Regions from separate parts of the Anaerosporomusa subterranea genome, predicted to be linked through region 2. Evidence: riboswitches for the same ligand, from Rfam matches in the RefSeq annotation. Region 2 holds a riboswitch; the other holds the start of a gene.
The links. Region 2 has a riboswitch for thiamine pyrophosphate ahead of thiC (phosphomethylpyrimidine synthase ThiC). Riboswitches for the same ligand answer to the same signal wherever they lie in the genome.
Positions count from the first base shown of each region.

Region 1: linked by a shared signal. The riboswitch ahead of cytX (putative hydroxymethylpyrimidine transporter CytX) and the one ahead of thiC (phosphomethylpyrimidine synthase ThiC) in region 2 are both predicted to bind thiamine pyrophosphate.

Region 1 is NZ_LSGP01000017.1:763,582-770,958, forward strand. Features, by position in the region: gene AXX12_RS10965 (hypothetical protein) at 1-560, shown strand, start outside; gene AXX12_RS20015 (YadA-like family protein) at 653-1,549, shown strand; gene AXX12_RS10975 (DUF6941 family protein) at 1,859-2,335, shown strand; gene thiW (energy coupling factor transporter S component ThiW) at 2,510-3,010, opposite strand; gene thiM (hydroxyethylthiazole kinase) at 3,203-4,015, opposite strand; gene cytX (putative hydroxymethylpyrimidine transporter CytX) at 3,973-5,205, opposite strand; TPP riboswitch at 5,498-5,610, opposite strand; gene AXX12_RS10995 (RidA family protein) at 5,931-6,389, shown strand; gene AXX12_RS11000 (FAD-dependent oxidoreductase) at 6,403-7,377, shown strand, end outside.
Region 2 is NZ_LSGP01000001.1:101,012-108,388, forward strand. Features, by position in the region: gene AXX12_RS00385 (ABC transporter substrate-binding protein) at 1-83, shown strand, start outside; gene AXX12_RS00390 (MFS transporter) at 191-1,564, shown strand; TPP riboswitch at 1,872-2,008, shown strand; gene thiC (phosphomethylpyrimidine synthase ThiC) at 2,248-3,549, shown strand; gene AXX12_RS00400 (transporter substrate-binding domain-containing protein) at 3,816-4,661, shown strand; gene AXX12_RS00405 (amino acid ABC transporter permease) at 4,715-5,509, shown strand; gene AXX12_RS00410 (amino acid ABC transporter ATP-binding protein) at 5,514-6,275, shown strand; gene AXX12_RS00415 ((Fe-S)-binding protein) at 6,527-7,377, opposite strand, start outside.

The DNA of each region.
Region 1 (7,377 bases), on a different contig from region 2:
ATGGAGTCCAAGGAAACGTTGTATATGCTAGCCAGGGTGCTGTTGTAATTGCAGGTACTGGGAATAGAGCGACTGGTACTGTGGGTAGCTTTACTGGAAACATATATACCGAAGTTCCGAACGAAGCCAGACAAGGGCAAGTACAGGTGTTTGCTGGAAATGTAGCCCAGAACACAGTTCAGTCAAGTACGGGCGCCATTATTGAAGGCGGCAACAATAATACGGCAACCGGTTATGTTGGAATGTTTACCGGTAGCGTGAATGCCTCTCCTTGGGGCGGGCCAGTCAGTTATGTAACCAATAATACCGTGTTACCTAGCACTGGTGCCTGGATAGTAAATGGTGACAACAACAGAGCTATCGGTTCAGTCGGTATATTCAACATGACTGCTGGGTACTCCAATGGAGATAGCTTCATGAAAATGAATCAGGTTCAGGGAATGGGTGCTTATATCTCGGGTGGCAACAACAATCTCGCAATCGGTACGGTCGGCCAATTTAACGGCGGTATGGCTGGAAACAACAAAGTCACTGGAACTGGCGTAATTATTCGCCGTTAAGAGGAACAAGCGGACTGTTCATTTCGAAGTGGTTGAGAGTTCACTCTCAGCCACTTCAAAAACCAAATAAACAACCCTATAGGGGGAGACATATGAAAACTAACAAGCGAAGGTTGTCGCTACTTACAGTCGGTATCTGTCTTTCGTTAACACTGGCTTTGCCAGTAGGGGCACATCATGGCTCAACTGAATTAAGTAATAACACAATTACTGACGTCGTTGGCGCTGTGGCAGGCAACGGGGATTATAACACGGCTGTTGGTGTGGCAGGTGTTATTGGAAACAACATCATTTTTGGCGATCTAGTCCCCGTGGATGAATACAATAACGGCCATATGGGTTATGGTTCACGTGCAGAAGGCGGCACGTCGAATAGGGCAATTGGTTATGGGGCATGGGCAGTAGGAACTAAAAACACTGCTATGGGGGCGAGTAGCCAGGCGCTGGGATTCGAGAACACCGCAGTTGGATTTGAGTCTTATGCTAGCGGCGGCGGCAAAATTGGCAGTGTTGCCATTGGGGCTCATTCCATTGCAACCGAACCTGATACCGTTTCCGTCGGCCAACCCGGTTACGAGCGTAGAATCATGAACGTTGCCCCTGGCATCAACGGCACGGATGCAGTCAATATGAACCAACTTCGTGTAGTTGACGACAAAGTCGATCGCGTCGGAGCTTCTGCAGCTGCATTCTCCGCTTTAGCGCCACTTGCCTATGATCCCAAAGAGCCGACCCAATATTCCGCAGGCATTGGCACCTATAACGGCACAGCTGCGTTTGCGGTTGGCGTGTATCATTACACTCAACCAGATGTCATGTTGAACGCCGCAATTGGTATCAGTAACGACGGTTGGGAGAAACAAGCCCGCGTCGGTATCAGCTGGAGAACCGGCGGATCAAAGGCAAAAGAGATTGCCCCCGCTGTCGAACCGAAAGAATCGATCGAAGACCGCGTGAAACGGATTCTCGAAGAAAACAAAACAGAATAGGATTTGAACAGCAACAGAAAATGTGCTGTGTTGAAACTAGATTTCGACACAGCACATTTTATTTAGTTTAAGTTGTAAGGCGTCACGAAGGCTTGTGACGCAGGAACACTAGCGCCACTAAGGAACTACGTTTTGTGGTCGCTCGTGTATCGCTAGTGCCGCTGGTGTTCATCGTACTTATAAAATCTCTCGGTACTATTAAGACAATGTCGGCAGTTTTTCTCATGTCGGATTGACCGGGAAAAAGATTTGGTATATACTAAATAATGTAAATTATAGAAATTATTGCATTTGAATGGAGGCGCATTGGTGTTGCATAAGCGAAGCTTTTTAACTATTCTATTAGGGCTTTTCTTGCTGCTTTTGCCGCAAGTGAGCCATGCCAGCATCAAAGTTATTACCGGTGACCATCCAGTCTTTGTCTCCAGTCATGTCATGGGTAACCAGGTAATTCAATATCAGAATGGTAATCGGTCGCTTGATGGATTGATTATGGGCTTCGCCGCAGCTCAATTTCCTGCCAAAGTGGCTTTTTCGACTTCGACGAATTTCATTGCAACCGGACAGTTCCAGTCGGTCTCAAACGCGATGGTCTTAACCGATTCCTTGGGCAAAGCCAATCTTTGCCGCTTGGAATTTGACCTCAAATTTCCCCGCGCAGGAGCGATGCAAAACCAAATTGTTCAATGGAAAGTCACCTTCCCGACTGAAGGATTTTATGCGATCAATGTCTTTGTTGACGGAACCTTGGTAGGCTACTATCCGTTCTATGTGTGGGCAAAATAGAGAAATTAGCCGCGAGAACGAGACTCTTTTGAACCGCCAAAACAAATGAAGTAGGCGCTGTGTTACTGCGCCAAAAAGAAATAATATATGCGCATTGCGTGCGCGCCGTATCCATTTGGCGGCGCACGCAGTGCGCATTGCGTTTCGGTTCAATAATCGTTCCTTACTCCGTACTCATCTTGTGTTCTGTCCCAATATCTCCCGCGAGTACGCAACTACCGGTGTCTTATACAGCAGCCAGGCGATCAAACTGCCGCCGACTGTGCTGACTAGGAACGGGATAATGAAAAAGAACGCGCCGACAGGTGAACCGATCAGGAACTTGGCGATCGGGAAGGATAAAAGACCGCCGATTAGGCCAGTGCCGATGATTTCGCCAGCGATTGCGCCCAAGATATGCCCAGTGCGTTTATAGAGTATGCCAGACAGTGCAGCGCCGATCATGCTGCCAGGGAAGGCTAGAATGGAGCCAGTGCCCAACAGATTGCGCAACAGCGAGATGCCAAACGCCGCGCCGGTCGAGTAGCGAGTTCCTAGCAGAACCGCCAACAGGACATTGATAGCATGCTGCACAGGGAAACATTTTGCGACACCCACCGGGATATACACCAAATGAGCCGACAATACGCCAATGGCGATAAATAGAGCAGTAAACGTTAGTTTTCTAATGTTCATAATCATTCTCCTCTCGTATCTGAGTATCCGTGGTTTAAGGACGCTAACCGCAGAGTACGCAGAGATCCCAGAGGGTTGCGGAGGGGGCGGAAAATACTATTATAATCAATAAATCCAGTAGCCCTCAGCGAACCCTCCGTGTAATCTGCGTACTCTGCGGTTGAAGTGCTGCCTCGTTTTCAGACGCTACGTTTACCCCTGGTTTACTCTGCCGTGCCGTAGCAGCAGTTCAGGAGTCATATTTGATACTGCGTCAAACAATCTAACCCTAAACGTGCCTATTCCTTCATCTGGTTTCAGAGAACGCTCAGCGATCTCGCCGGCGATCCCCATTACCGCTATGCCGCCAACGGCGCTGGCGAGGTAATCGGTAGTCACACCACAGAAACAGGCGATAAGCGAAGTGGCCATACAGCCGGTTCCGGTCACGTTAGCCAAAAGGGGATGTCCGTTGTCGATGCGGTACAGGCCCTGATTGCTGACAATGAGGTCCATTTTGCCAGTAATCGTGACAATGCAATTCAGTTTTTTTGCTACCGTTTGCGCCGCTTGGTCACCATCTGCCGTATCAACCGCCGAGTCTACTCCGCGAGTGACTGCCTCGAAACCGGCCAGAGTTTTGATTTCCGACATATTGCCTCTGATCACCGTTGGCTGCACAGCTTGCAGTATTTGGCCGGCCGCTTGCCTGCGAAAAGACGTAGCCCCTACTCCTACCGGGTCGAAGATGACTGGGATGCCGAGCGTATTGGCTTGCTTGCCGGCCGCGATCATTGATTGCACTTTGGTCGCGTCAAGGGTTCCAATGTTGATCACCAGCGCCGCTGCGTGGCTAACCATTTCTTCCACTTCCTGCGGGTCGTTAGCCATGACCGGCGATGCGCCAATAGCCAAAGTGATGTTAGCACAGTCATTAATTGTTACATAATTCGTCAAGTGGTGGATCAGCGGCTTCGATTTCCTTATGGCTGCGAGGGCTTGGGCTGCTGTTTGCAGTATGTCCATGTGTTGGCAAACCTCCCGACAATTGTATAGATAAACGCGGTGACGATAATGACCGGAATCGTCGCGCCGAGCGCAAGTTTAAGATCAAGGAATTGATAATATAGGGCTATCCCTACGCACCAAACCGCCAAGGCAGACCAGTTTGCCTGTAGTTCTGGACGGATGCGGCGATTCTTTAATATGAAGTAATCTGTCAGCAGTATCGCGAATAATGGCGCAAATACTGAGCCGATGGCTAACAAGAATGAAATGTATTGTTCCATATCAATGATGAGGGCAAGCGCCGCGCCCAGTACCGTGACCGCCATGGCCATATGTTTTTCGTTGAGACCAGGACAAAGAGTGGCGATACTGACTCCGGCCGAATAGGCGTCCATGAAGGTGGTTGTAATAGTTGCCAGGATCACAATCCCTAAGGCCGCAAGACCTAGATTTGCTGCTAGCATGACTGCCGCCGGATCGGCATTGCCGGTTTTGACGGCAACACCAAGACCAATGAGGTACATCCAGCAGCTTCCAGTGAAATAGCCAATAAAGCTGCCCCAGGCAGCACCTTTGCCAGAACGGGCAAATCGGGTGTAGTCTGCGGCCAGCGGCAACCAAGATAGAGGCATGGCTATGCTCAGCTCGATCGCTTCCGTGAAACTCAGCATCCCTGCGGCTGGCTGCTGAGCCACCACCGGGTTCCGCAGCACGGCCCAGCTCAATACTACGGTTAAGCCAAATAACAGCCAAACTGCTGCCATGTTGAGCTTCTTCCAGCCGCTTTCCCGACCGAGAGCCACCCACAGCAGGATTAAAGCGCCGATAGTTACGCTCCAAATTGTGGTGTTATCAATCTGGAATAGAATTTTCGTGATTTCGTTGACAGAACGGGCCGCCGAGAGGATCATAATTGTTGTCCAGCCAATCAACTGTAGCACATTCAACAATGCGAATAAGCGGGCGCCGTAAGCGCCAAATGAAATGCGCGTCGACTCAATCGCCGGCACTCGCTCCTGGAACCCGATCAGGCCAACCAGAGCCAGCAGGGTAGTGCCGATCAAATGCCCTGCCAGTATGGCAGTCGCGCCGCTGGCTAAGCCAAGTGGGGCAAGCAATCCGCCAGCGAGAATTTCCGGCACCGATACCGCGGCGCCGAACCAAAGAAACAGAAAGTGTTTGAAGCCAAGGGTTGATGTTGTATTCATAATTACACCTCTTTCTATGTAGCAAGAAAAACCGCTTTGCGGTCCTTGGGGAGCCGAGGTACGTTCAGCACAAGCCGCACTAGCGCCACAAGCGCTACTATGGACGGCCAAATGACACGATGCGCACGTGTGTGCGCATATTTTTTTTGTGCGTTCCCTTCGCGTAGGCGCGTAGCGCCTTTCGCGTTTTTGCGGCCAACCGCTAGCACGCTTTGCGTTCTTTGCGCTAACATACTTCCACAGTTATACTTTCTTGACGCTCTAAGAAAAGGCGCATCCGTACGGATGCGCCTCAGAAAATCTGCTGCATTCCCTACGCTGGCATTACCCAGATCAGGTTACAGGGTCATAGACCTTATCGGGTCTAAATCTCAGCCGGCCTCTCCAGCACCCCTTGCCTACACTATTATATTTATTCAATCATACACCCTGGGAGATCAGGAATCAATAGAAAAAATCTAAACAGAAGTATGCTTGTCATGGGATTAGCGGTACTGAATCAGGAGAAAATAGGAATTGTCGGCAGGAGTCTGGCAACATCTATAGAATTGTCTCAAAGGTCGCTTCTCAAGGATGCGGTGAACAAGAAAACGGCTTAATCCTTCAGATTTTGCAGCTAAAGCATACTTTTCTGCGGATGGATATCACCATATATCAGGTGCGAAAAAAAGATTCCGTAGGGAAGGCGTTTGGCTGATTTTAAGGTTAGAAAGGTGGAAGAAAAAATGGGATTTGAAGACAAGCTAAATGAATTAGGACTAACCTTGCCAGAGGTGGCAAAGCCGGTGGCTGCTTATGTTCCTGCTGTACGCTGCGGTGATCATGTGTATACCTCAGGTCAGCTTCCGATCGTGAAAGGCGAGGTCAAGTACAAAGGCAAGCTTGGGCAGGAAGTAAGCCTTGAAGAGGGTTATGAGGCAGCCAAAATTTGTGCGCTAAACTGTCTGGCGGCGGTTAAAAGTGTGGCCGGCAGTCTTGACAATGTTGAGAAAATCATCAAAGTAGTTGGTTTTGTCAACAGTGCCGTCGATTTTACCGATCAGCCTAAAGTAGTCAACGGCGCATCCGAGTTAGTCGCCAAGCTGTTTGGCGAGGCTGGAACACACGCCCGCTCTGCCGTTGGTGTAGCCCAACTTCCTCTTGGCGCGGCAGTTGAAGTCGAAATGATTGTCAAAGTGAAATAGGAGGTATTCAGCAGTGGCGAAAAAAGTAATAATTAACGGCGGCGGCTGGGCCGGCTGTGCGGCTGCTCTGGCTGCGCGACAGGCAGGGGCAGAGGTTGAGCTGTTCGAACGGACTGACATGCTCCTCGGCACCGGCCTGGTTGGCGGCATTATACGCAACAATGGTCGTTTCTCTGCCACTGAAGAGTTAATTGCCATGGGCGGCGGCAAATTATTTCAGATTGCCGATCAGGTAGCTCGTCATAAGAATGTGGAATTCCCAGGTCACAAACACGTCTCTTTATACGATGTGGCGAAAATTGAACCGGCGGTAAAAAAAGCGTTGCTTGAAGCTGGTGTCAAGATCCATCTCTGTGCCAGAGTAAAAGATATCGAAAAAGACGGTGACACCATTACCACTCTGATTGCCGAACACTACACTGAGAAGAAAGAGATCAAAGGTGTTGGCGATAGCTTTGTCGATGCCTCCGGCACGGCCGGCCCACAAGGCAACTGCACTAAATATGGAAACGGCTGTGTTATGTGCATTTTCCGCTGCCCAACCTTTGGACCGCGGATGTCGATCGCCGGCAAAGCTGGCATAACAGAGCTAATCGGCAAAAAGCCTGATGGCTCAATTGGCGCTATGAGTGGTTCGTGTAAACTTCTCAAAGACTCGCTATCGAAAGAGATTGTCGAACAACTTGATACAACCGGTGTTGCGATTATTCCTATCCCCAAGCATTTGCAAAAAGGAGAGGCGTCGTTAACGCAGAAGGCCTGTCAGCAATATGCGCTGGCGGAATTCAATGACAATATTATCCTGTTGGATACCGGCCACGCCAAACTGATGACAGCCTATTATCCGCTGGCGATTCTGCGGCAGATCCCAGGCTTTGAAGAAGCACGCTATGAAGATCCTTATGCTGGCGGCATCGGCAATTCGATGCGCTATGTAGGTATGTCGCCGCGCAATAATGCACTGCATGTTGATGGACTGGCTAATGTT
Region 2 (7,377 bases):
CGACTCATGACGCAGTCAAGAGCGCAGTGATTATCGAAGTAAAAGACGGCAAGCAAATGTATAAGGCAACGGTTAAGCCGTAACACGACTGAAACACCACCTTTTGCGGTGGTGTTTCTTTTTTAAAAGCAGGTATTTAGCCGCTGAACTACGAACCTCATCAGGGAATAGGGAACGACAATGGGGTACAATGATGGCTACAAATATTTCCGGCGAACAACAGATGCTGCGCCGACGCTGGCTGGTGTGGGTTCCTGCTGCGCTTAGTTGCTGGGTTGTCTATTTCCATCGTGTCGGAACAGGGGTTGTCGCAGACAATTTAATGCGGGATTTTGCCATTGAGCGGGCATCTGATCTGGGAATATTAGCTTCTATTTATTTTTATACCTACGCTTTGGCGCAAGTCCCGGCTGGAATTCTTGCCGACTATTTTGGACCGCGGCTGACGATCAGCATCGCTATGCTCGTGTCTGCTGTCGGCGCTTTGCTTTTCGGTTGGACAGATACGCTCAGCGGTCTATATCTCGGTCGATTTCTGGCCAGTTTAGGAGTTAGCTTAATCTATGTCAATATTGTGAAGATACACGCCGAATGGTTTAGAGCCAGGGAATTCGGTACAATGTCCGGCTTGATCGTACTGGTCGGTAATGCCGGATCGTTGGCGGCTGCAACGCCGCTGGCCGTTGTTGTGGAAGCTCTTGGCTGGCGGTCATCTTTTTATATGATAGCGGTATTTTCACTTTTGATGGCGCTATTGTGTTGGCTTCTCATTCGCAACCGGCCGACTGACATTGGTTTACCAAGCATAGCGGCAATCGAGGGACGGGAAGGTTGTATGCATAGTCCGGCGGTTGCCAAACCCAGCATCGGCGGCAGCCTCAAGCAGGTGCTGGGCAATCGCCATACTTGGACGCCGTTTTTTGCCTCTTCGTTGATATATGGTGTATATATGACTGTCGTGGGCCTATGGGGAGTTTCCTACTTTATGCAGGTTTACGGCATGTCGAGGTTCGATGCGTCCAATCATTTGTTACTGATGGTAACCGGCAATATGCTGGGCGGGCCGCTATTCGGATTTTTTTCAGATCGGTTTGGATTCAGACGGTTGCCGTACGTTGGGGCAACGGCTTTCTTCTTGGCCATTTGGCTACTGCTGACTTTCTGGAATCAGGCCAAACCGCCTGAGTGGGTGTTATATCCGATTTGTTTAGCCATTGGTCTCGGGGTATCAGGGATTACCCTTACAGTCGCTTGCGTCAAAGAGGTTAATTCGTCACATATCACCGGCATGGCCGCAGGTGTTGCTAATTCAGGCGCGTTTGTTGGCGCCGCATTTTTACAACCCTTGTTTGGTTGGATACTTGATCAATATTGGCAGGGAGCAATCGAACACGGTGTAAAGATTTATCCAGCTATTGCCTATCATCAGGCGTTTTTACTGTGTGCTGCGGTACTGGCAGTTGGGCTTGTGTTCGTCTTGAATATCAAAGAAACGTACTGCCGCAATGTTGGCGATGAACTGCAAACCACGCTATCTATCGCCAAGGTCAGCCGGAATGGATGATAGTGAAGTACAAGATCCCGCAGAGTAAACGAAGATACATAAAGGTGTTTTTCTTTGACAGGGAAAGTTAGATAGCGACGAGAAAAATTGGCCGCGAAAACGCGAAAGGCGCTGCGCGAAGGAACGGGCTGGCTGAAACCGCCTTTTGATAGGCCGGTTAGCTTCGTCAATTTGTCTGACGCGAAAAACAGAAACACATCGTAGTACTTGTGTCCGCAGTAAAGGAGAATGCGATACAGGTTATGGGCTAACGAAGATGATTTACTATACAAGCTAAAGAAAATGCAGTACAATGAAACCAAATTGAATCAATCGCTAGGGGTGCCTAGTATTTTATCGCGCTTAAGTTTTAGGTGGGATAGGTACTAATGCTGAGAGGAGCTTGCTCCAACCCTTAAACCTGATGTGGTTAGTACCACCGTAGGAAAGCAGAATGAAAGGCTTGCCGTACGTTGGCAAGCCTTTTTTACTGCCAGCAAAGTAAAGTGCGACGGAAGAAAGCGGTTACGTTTGCTTAGAGTTCACAGAGGGTGCGTCGAGTGCACTGAGGGTTTTGGATCTATGAGTAAGAAACCGTAGCCCTCTGCGGGGCCCTCTGTGTGCTCTGCGTACTCTGTGGTTAACGTGCTCCGTCTTCCTAAGACCGCGCCAACAGTTAATTATTATAAAGGATGGTGTAAATAATGACCTATACTACACAAATGGACGCAGCCAGAAAAGGAATCATCACTGAGCAAATGCAAATTGTCGCCAGCAAAGAGAAAATGACTGTGGAAAACCTCCGTCAGTTAATTGCTGAAGGCAAAGTGGTTATTCCGGCGAACAAAAACCACACCCGTCTTAGTCCAGAAGGAGTCGGCCAAGGTCTGCGGACAAAAATCAACGTCAATCTGGGAGTCTCTAAGGACTGCAATGACATTAATTTAGAAGTGGAAAAGGCAAAATGGGCGATTGACTTAAAAGCTGAAGCGATCATGGATTTGAGCTGTTACGGCAAGACCCAGGAATTCCGCACGGCGCTGCTTGCTATGTCGCCTGTCATGATTGGCACTGTGCCGATGTATGACGCAGTAGGGATGCTGGATAAAGACTTAAAAGAAATCTCCGTCGATGAGTTTTTCTCGGTCGTGGAACGTCATGCTAGTGATGGTGTAGACTTCATCACTGTTCATTGTGGAATGAATCGGGCAACCGCGAAACGAGTGAAAGAAAACAAGCGTTTGACAAACATTGTATCGCGCGGCGGTTCATTACTTTTCGCCTGGATGGAGCTAAATGACCGGGAAAATCCGTTTTATGAGTATTATGACCGGTTGTTGGATATCTGCGAGAAGTATGATGTAACTATTAGTCTCGGTGACGCCTGTCGCCCGGGTTCGATAAACGATTCTACTGACCCGGCGCAGATTGAAGAACTGATCACTTTGGGGGAACTGACAAAACGAGCTTGGGCCAGAAACGTGCAGGTCATGATTGAAGGGCCGGGACACATGGCGCTGAATGAGATCGCCGCCAATATGCTGCTTGAGAAAAAACTGTGCCACGGTGCGCCTTTCTATGTACTAGGGCCGCTCGTCACTGATATCGCCCCCGGTTATGACCACATAACCAGCGCTATCGGCGGCGCTGTTGCCGCTGCAAATGGCGCTGACTTCCTTTGTTTCGTTACTCCGGCTGAACATCTTCGCTTGCCGAACCTTGATGATATGAAGGAAGGGATCATCGCTGCTCGCATAGCCGCGCACGCCGCTGACATCGCCAAAGGCATCCCGGGCGCACGTGATTGGGATAACCAAATGAGCGCAGCCCGAGCTGATGTAAACTTCCCGAGAATGCTTGAACTTGCTATAGATCCGGAAAAGGCAAGAAGATACCGCGCGGAATCGGCTCCTGAGTGTGAGGATACCTGCACAATGTGCGGCAAGATGTGTCCAATGAAAAACATGAAGAAGATTCTAAATGGTGAGGATTTAAGTATTCTATAAAATTGCAAAAAAGATGAAGGCCTCAACCCCGAATTGAGCAGGGCTGAGGTCTTCTTTAGGGTTGTTGTTGGTCTATGCAAGGCGTGATGAAAATTTCCCTAATGAAGAGAAAAGTATTCTTTGCGATTACGAAATGAACAGACAGCCTAATCGGTGTAGATATAATGTATACAGCTTGACATTTATTCATAGGCGTTGCTACAATTAAGTGTATTACACATTTGTGTTGAATTTTAGCAAAAAAGCAGACGAAAGGTTGAGAGATGATGAAGAATTACAAAACTATGCTTATTGCGTTGCTTTGTGTAGCTATTTTTGGCGTTATACTAACTGGGTGCTCTGGTGACAAAAAAGAAGCAGATAAAAAGGTGTTTCGAGTTGGTATGGAATGTGGTTATGCGCCTTTTAACTGGACCCAGACTACTGCTGATAATGGAGCAGTGAAAATTAAAGGCAGTCAAGAATACGCCTTGGGCTATGATGTAATGATTGCTAAAAAGATTGCCGAATCGATGGGCTATGAACTGGAAATCCACAAGATTGAATGGGATGGCTTGGCGCCAGCCGTAAATGCCGGCAAGATCGACGCCGCTATCGCTGGCATGAGTATCACCAGTAAGCGTAAAGAAACAGTTGATTTCTCTTCTGTTTATTACAATGCCGATATCGTTGCGCTGACGAAAAAAGACAGTCCTTTTGCCGCGGCTAAAGATCTGAATGGCCTAAAAGGCTCTGTTGCCACATCACAACTCAATACAGTTTGGTATGACTTGCTCAAACAAATTCCTGATGCGAAAATTCAACCAGCTATTGACAATGTTCCTGGTATGATTGTTGCGCTAACTTCCGGTAAGGTAGAAGTAGTGGCTACCGATAAGCCAACAGCCATGGCTGCAGTATATGCGAACCCCGGGTTAGTGATGCTGGATTTCAAAGATGGACAAGGCTTTAAGGCATCAAAAGAAGAAGTGGAAATGGGTATTGCGGTTGCTAAAGGGAAAAGCAATGATCTGCTAACGAAAATTAATAAAGCTCTTGCCGGACTGACAGAAGCGGATCGCAATAAACTGATGGAAGAAGCGATTAAAAGCCAGCCATTAGCAAAAAAATAATCAGTATTAGGGATGGCGCCAGCCATCCTTATTTATAACAAGGTGGAAAAGATATGACAAGTTCTATGCCGGCAACGTTCTTTGAGTGGGTGTATTTTCTTCTCCAACAATATGGTTTCTTATTTGTAAAAGGCGCTGTTGTCACGTTGTTCTTGGCCGTAGCAGGTACTTTTATTGGCTGCCTGATCGGCTTATTAGTCGGTATTGTTCAGACTATCCCGATTAATCCTAAAGACGGTATGCTCAAACGGGGCTTTTACCAGTGTGTAAGAACGATTTTAGCGGCATATGTGGAGATATTCCGCGGTACGCCGATGATTGTGCAAGCGATGGTTGTGTACTATGGTTCTATGCAACTTTACAATATTGACATGTCGCCATTGTTTGCAGGATTTTTGGTTGTGTCTGTCAATACCGGCGCCTATATGGCTGAAACCGTACGTGGTGGCATCATTTCTATTGATATCGGCCAGACAGAGGCTGCTAAAGCTATCGGTATGAATCATTTTCAGTTGATGTCCACTATCATTCTGCCGCAAGCATTACGGAATATCATGCCGCAAATCGGTAATAATTTGATTATCAATATTAAGGATACATCAGTCTTAAATGTAATCTCCGTAACCGAGCTATACTTCTTGTCGAAATCAGCCGCAGGTGCCTATTATCGCTATTTTGAAGTTTTCTTTATTACGTGTGTAATTTACTTTGTTATGACCTTTGCTGTATCCCGCTTTTTGTTATGGATAGAAAAGAGAATGGACGGCCCTGACAACTACTCTTTAGTTCCTTATGATCCGTTAGCCGATCCATGCGGACCGTTTACTCCCAAGAAAGGCGATAAGTAATCTGATGGAAAAAATAAATAATGCAGTAAAACAACAGCCAATACTAAAAATAAGAAATTTGGTTAAATGCTTTGGTAATCGTGAGATTCTCAAAAGTATCAGCTTTGATGTTTCTCATGGTGATGTTATTTGTATTATTGGGGCGTCCGGGTCTGGAAAATCCACCCTGCTCCGGTGTATTAACTTGCTTGAAACACCAACTTCAGGCGAGATTATTCACGATGAGCGAAATATCGTGGAAGAATATGACAGACTGACGTTATATCGAACAAAAGTGGGCATGGTGTTTCAACAGTTTAATCTGTTTAATAATTTGACTGTACTTGAAAACTGCATGGTAGGCTTAGTTAAGGTATTAAAGCAGGATAAGCAAACGGCTAAACAAACTGCTATTAAATTTTTGGAAAAGGTCGGTATGGCAGCATATATCAATGCTAAGCCGCATCAGTTGTCAGGCGGTCAAAAGCAAAGAGTCGCCATTGCCCGCGCCCTTGCTATCCAGCCACAAGTCCTGCTCATGGATGAACCGACGTCAGCGCTAGATACGCAAATGGTTGGTGAAGTATTAGCCGTTATGCGTGAGCTGGCTAAAGAAGGCTTAACCATGCTGATCGTCACTCATGAAATTGCCTTTGCCCGCGAAGTTGCCTCGAGAATCATTTATGTTGAAGATGGTGTTATTGTAGAAGATAGTACGCCTGATGTCATCTTCAATCATCCTAACGATCCGCGGACGAAAGCATTCCTGTCGCGTGTTAGTAACTAACGAAACAAGTTGCGTCTTACCGCAGAGAATACGGAGAACGTTAACCGCAGAGTACGCTGAGACCGCAGAGGGTCGCGGAGGGCTACGGTTATTATAGGAAAGAGAAGACTGCTTCGTTCCTCGCAGTGACATGATTTGTCATTACGAATGTAGCGAAGCAGTCTTCTTATTTCCGAGATTACTCGTACCCTCTGTGTGCCCTCAGTGTACTCTGCGTACTCTGCGTCGTTTCTCGTTTTTCTTAAAACTATCTAAATGACTTCGCTAATATGCACAGCCTTAAACTTGCCGCCGCTTTTTTCGGCGGCTTTTTTGAGTTGTGCCAGGCAGTTGTAGCATTCGGTTGCGACTACAGCAGCACCGCTCTTTTCAATATTGGCCCGCTTTTTCTCCAATAGCGCTTCAGACGCTTCCGGATAGTCGGTCGGGAAGAAGCAAGGGCCGCCGCAGCAAGCATCAGCACTTGGCAGTTCAACATAATTACCGGTGGCTTTTAGTAGGTCGCGCGGCGCCTTTTTTACCCCTTGCAGTCTGCCTAAGTGACAAGGGTCATGGTAGGTGATTTTTTCAGTTTGCGCTTGCGGCACATAGCCCGTTTTCGCCAAATACTCGGATAGTGAAACAACCTTCTTGCTGAAGGCTTGAGCCCGTTCGTTCCATTCGGGGTCATCAGACAAGTAGGAAGCCGCTTTTTTCAATGTGTCGCTGCAACAGGCACAGTCAGAAACGATCGTCTCAGCAGACTCATAGAGCTGGATATTTTGTTTGAGGGCTTCGACGAATTCGTCGACATGGCCGCGAGTGAGAGCCGGTAAGCCGCAGCATTCATTGTTTACTAATTCTACATCAGCAACAGAATGAAGCGTTTTAAGCGTAGCGACAGTCGTGTCGATTGATCCCAACCGAGCCTGGCAACCAAAGAAATAGGCGACTTTGCGGTCGCTAGCCACAGAAGGTTGTTCCAGGGCGGCGTTGCGTTCGCATAAGTTCGCAAAAGCCTGTTCGAACTGTTTAGCTTCAGGCTCAGTAAAGCCAAATGGTTTTTCCGATAGATGGGCAAGATGTTGTCTGACCTTGAGCATAACCTCAGGTACTTTAACTT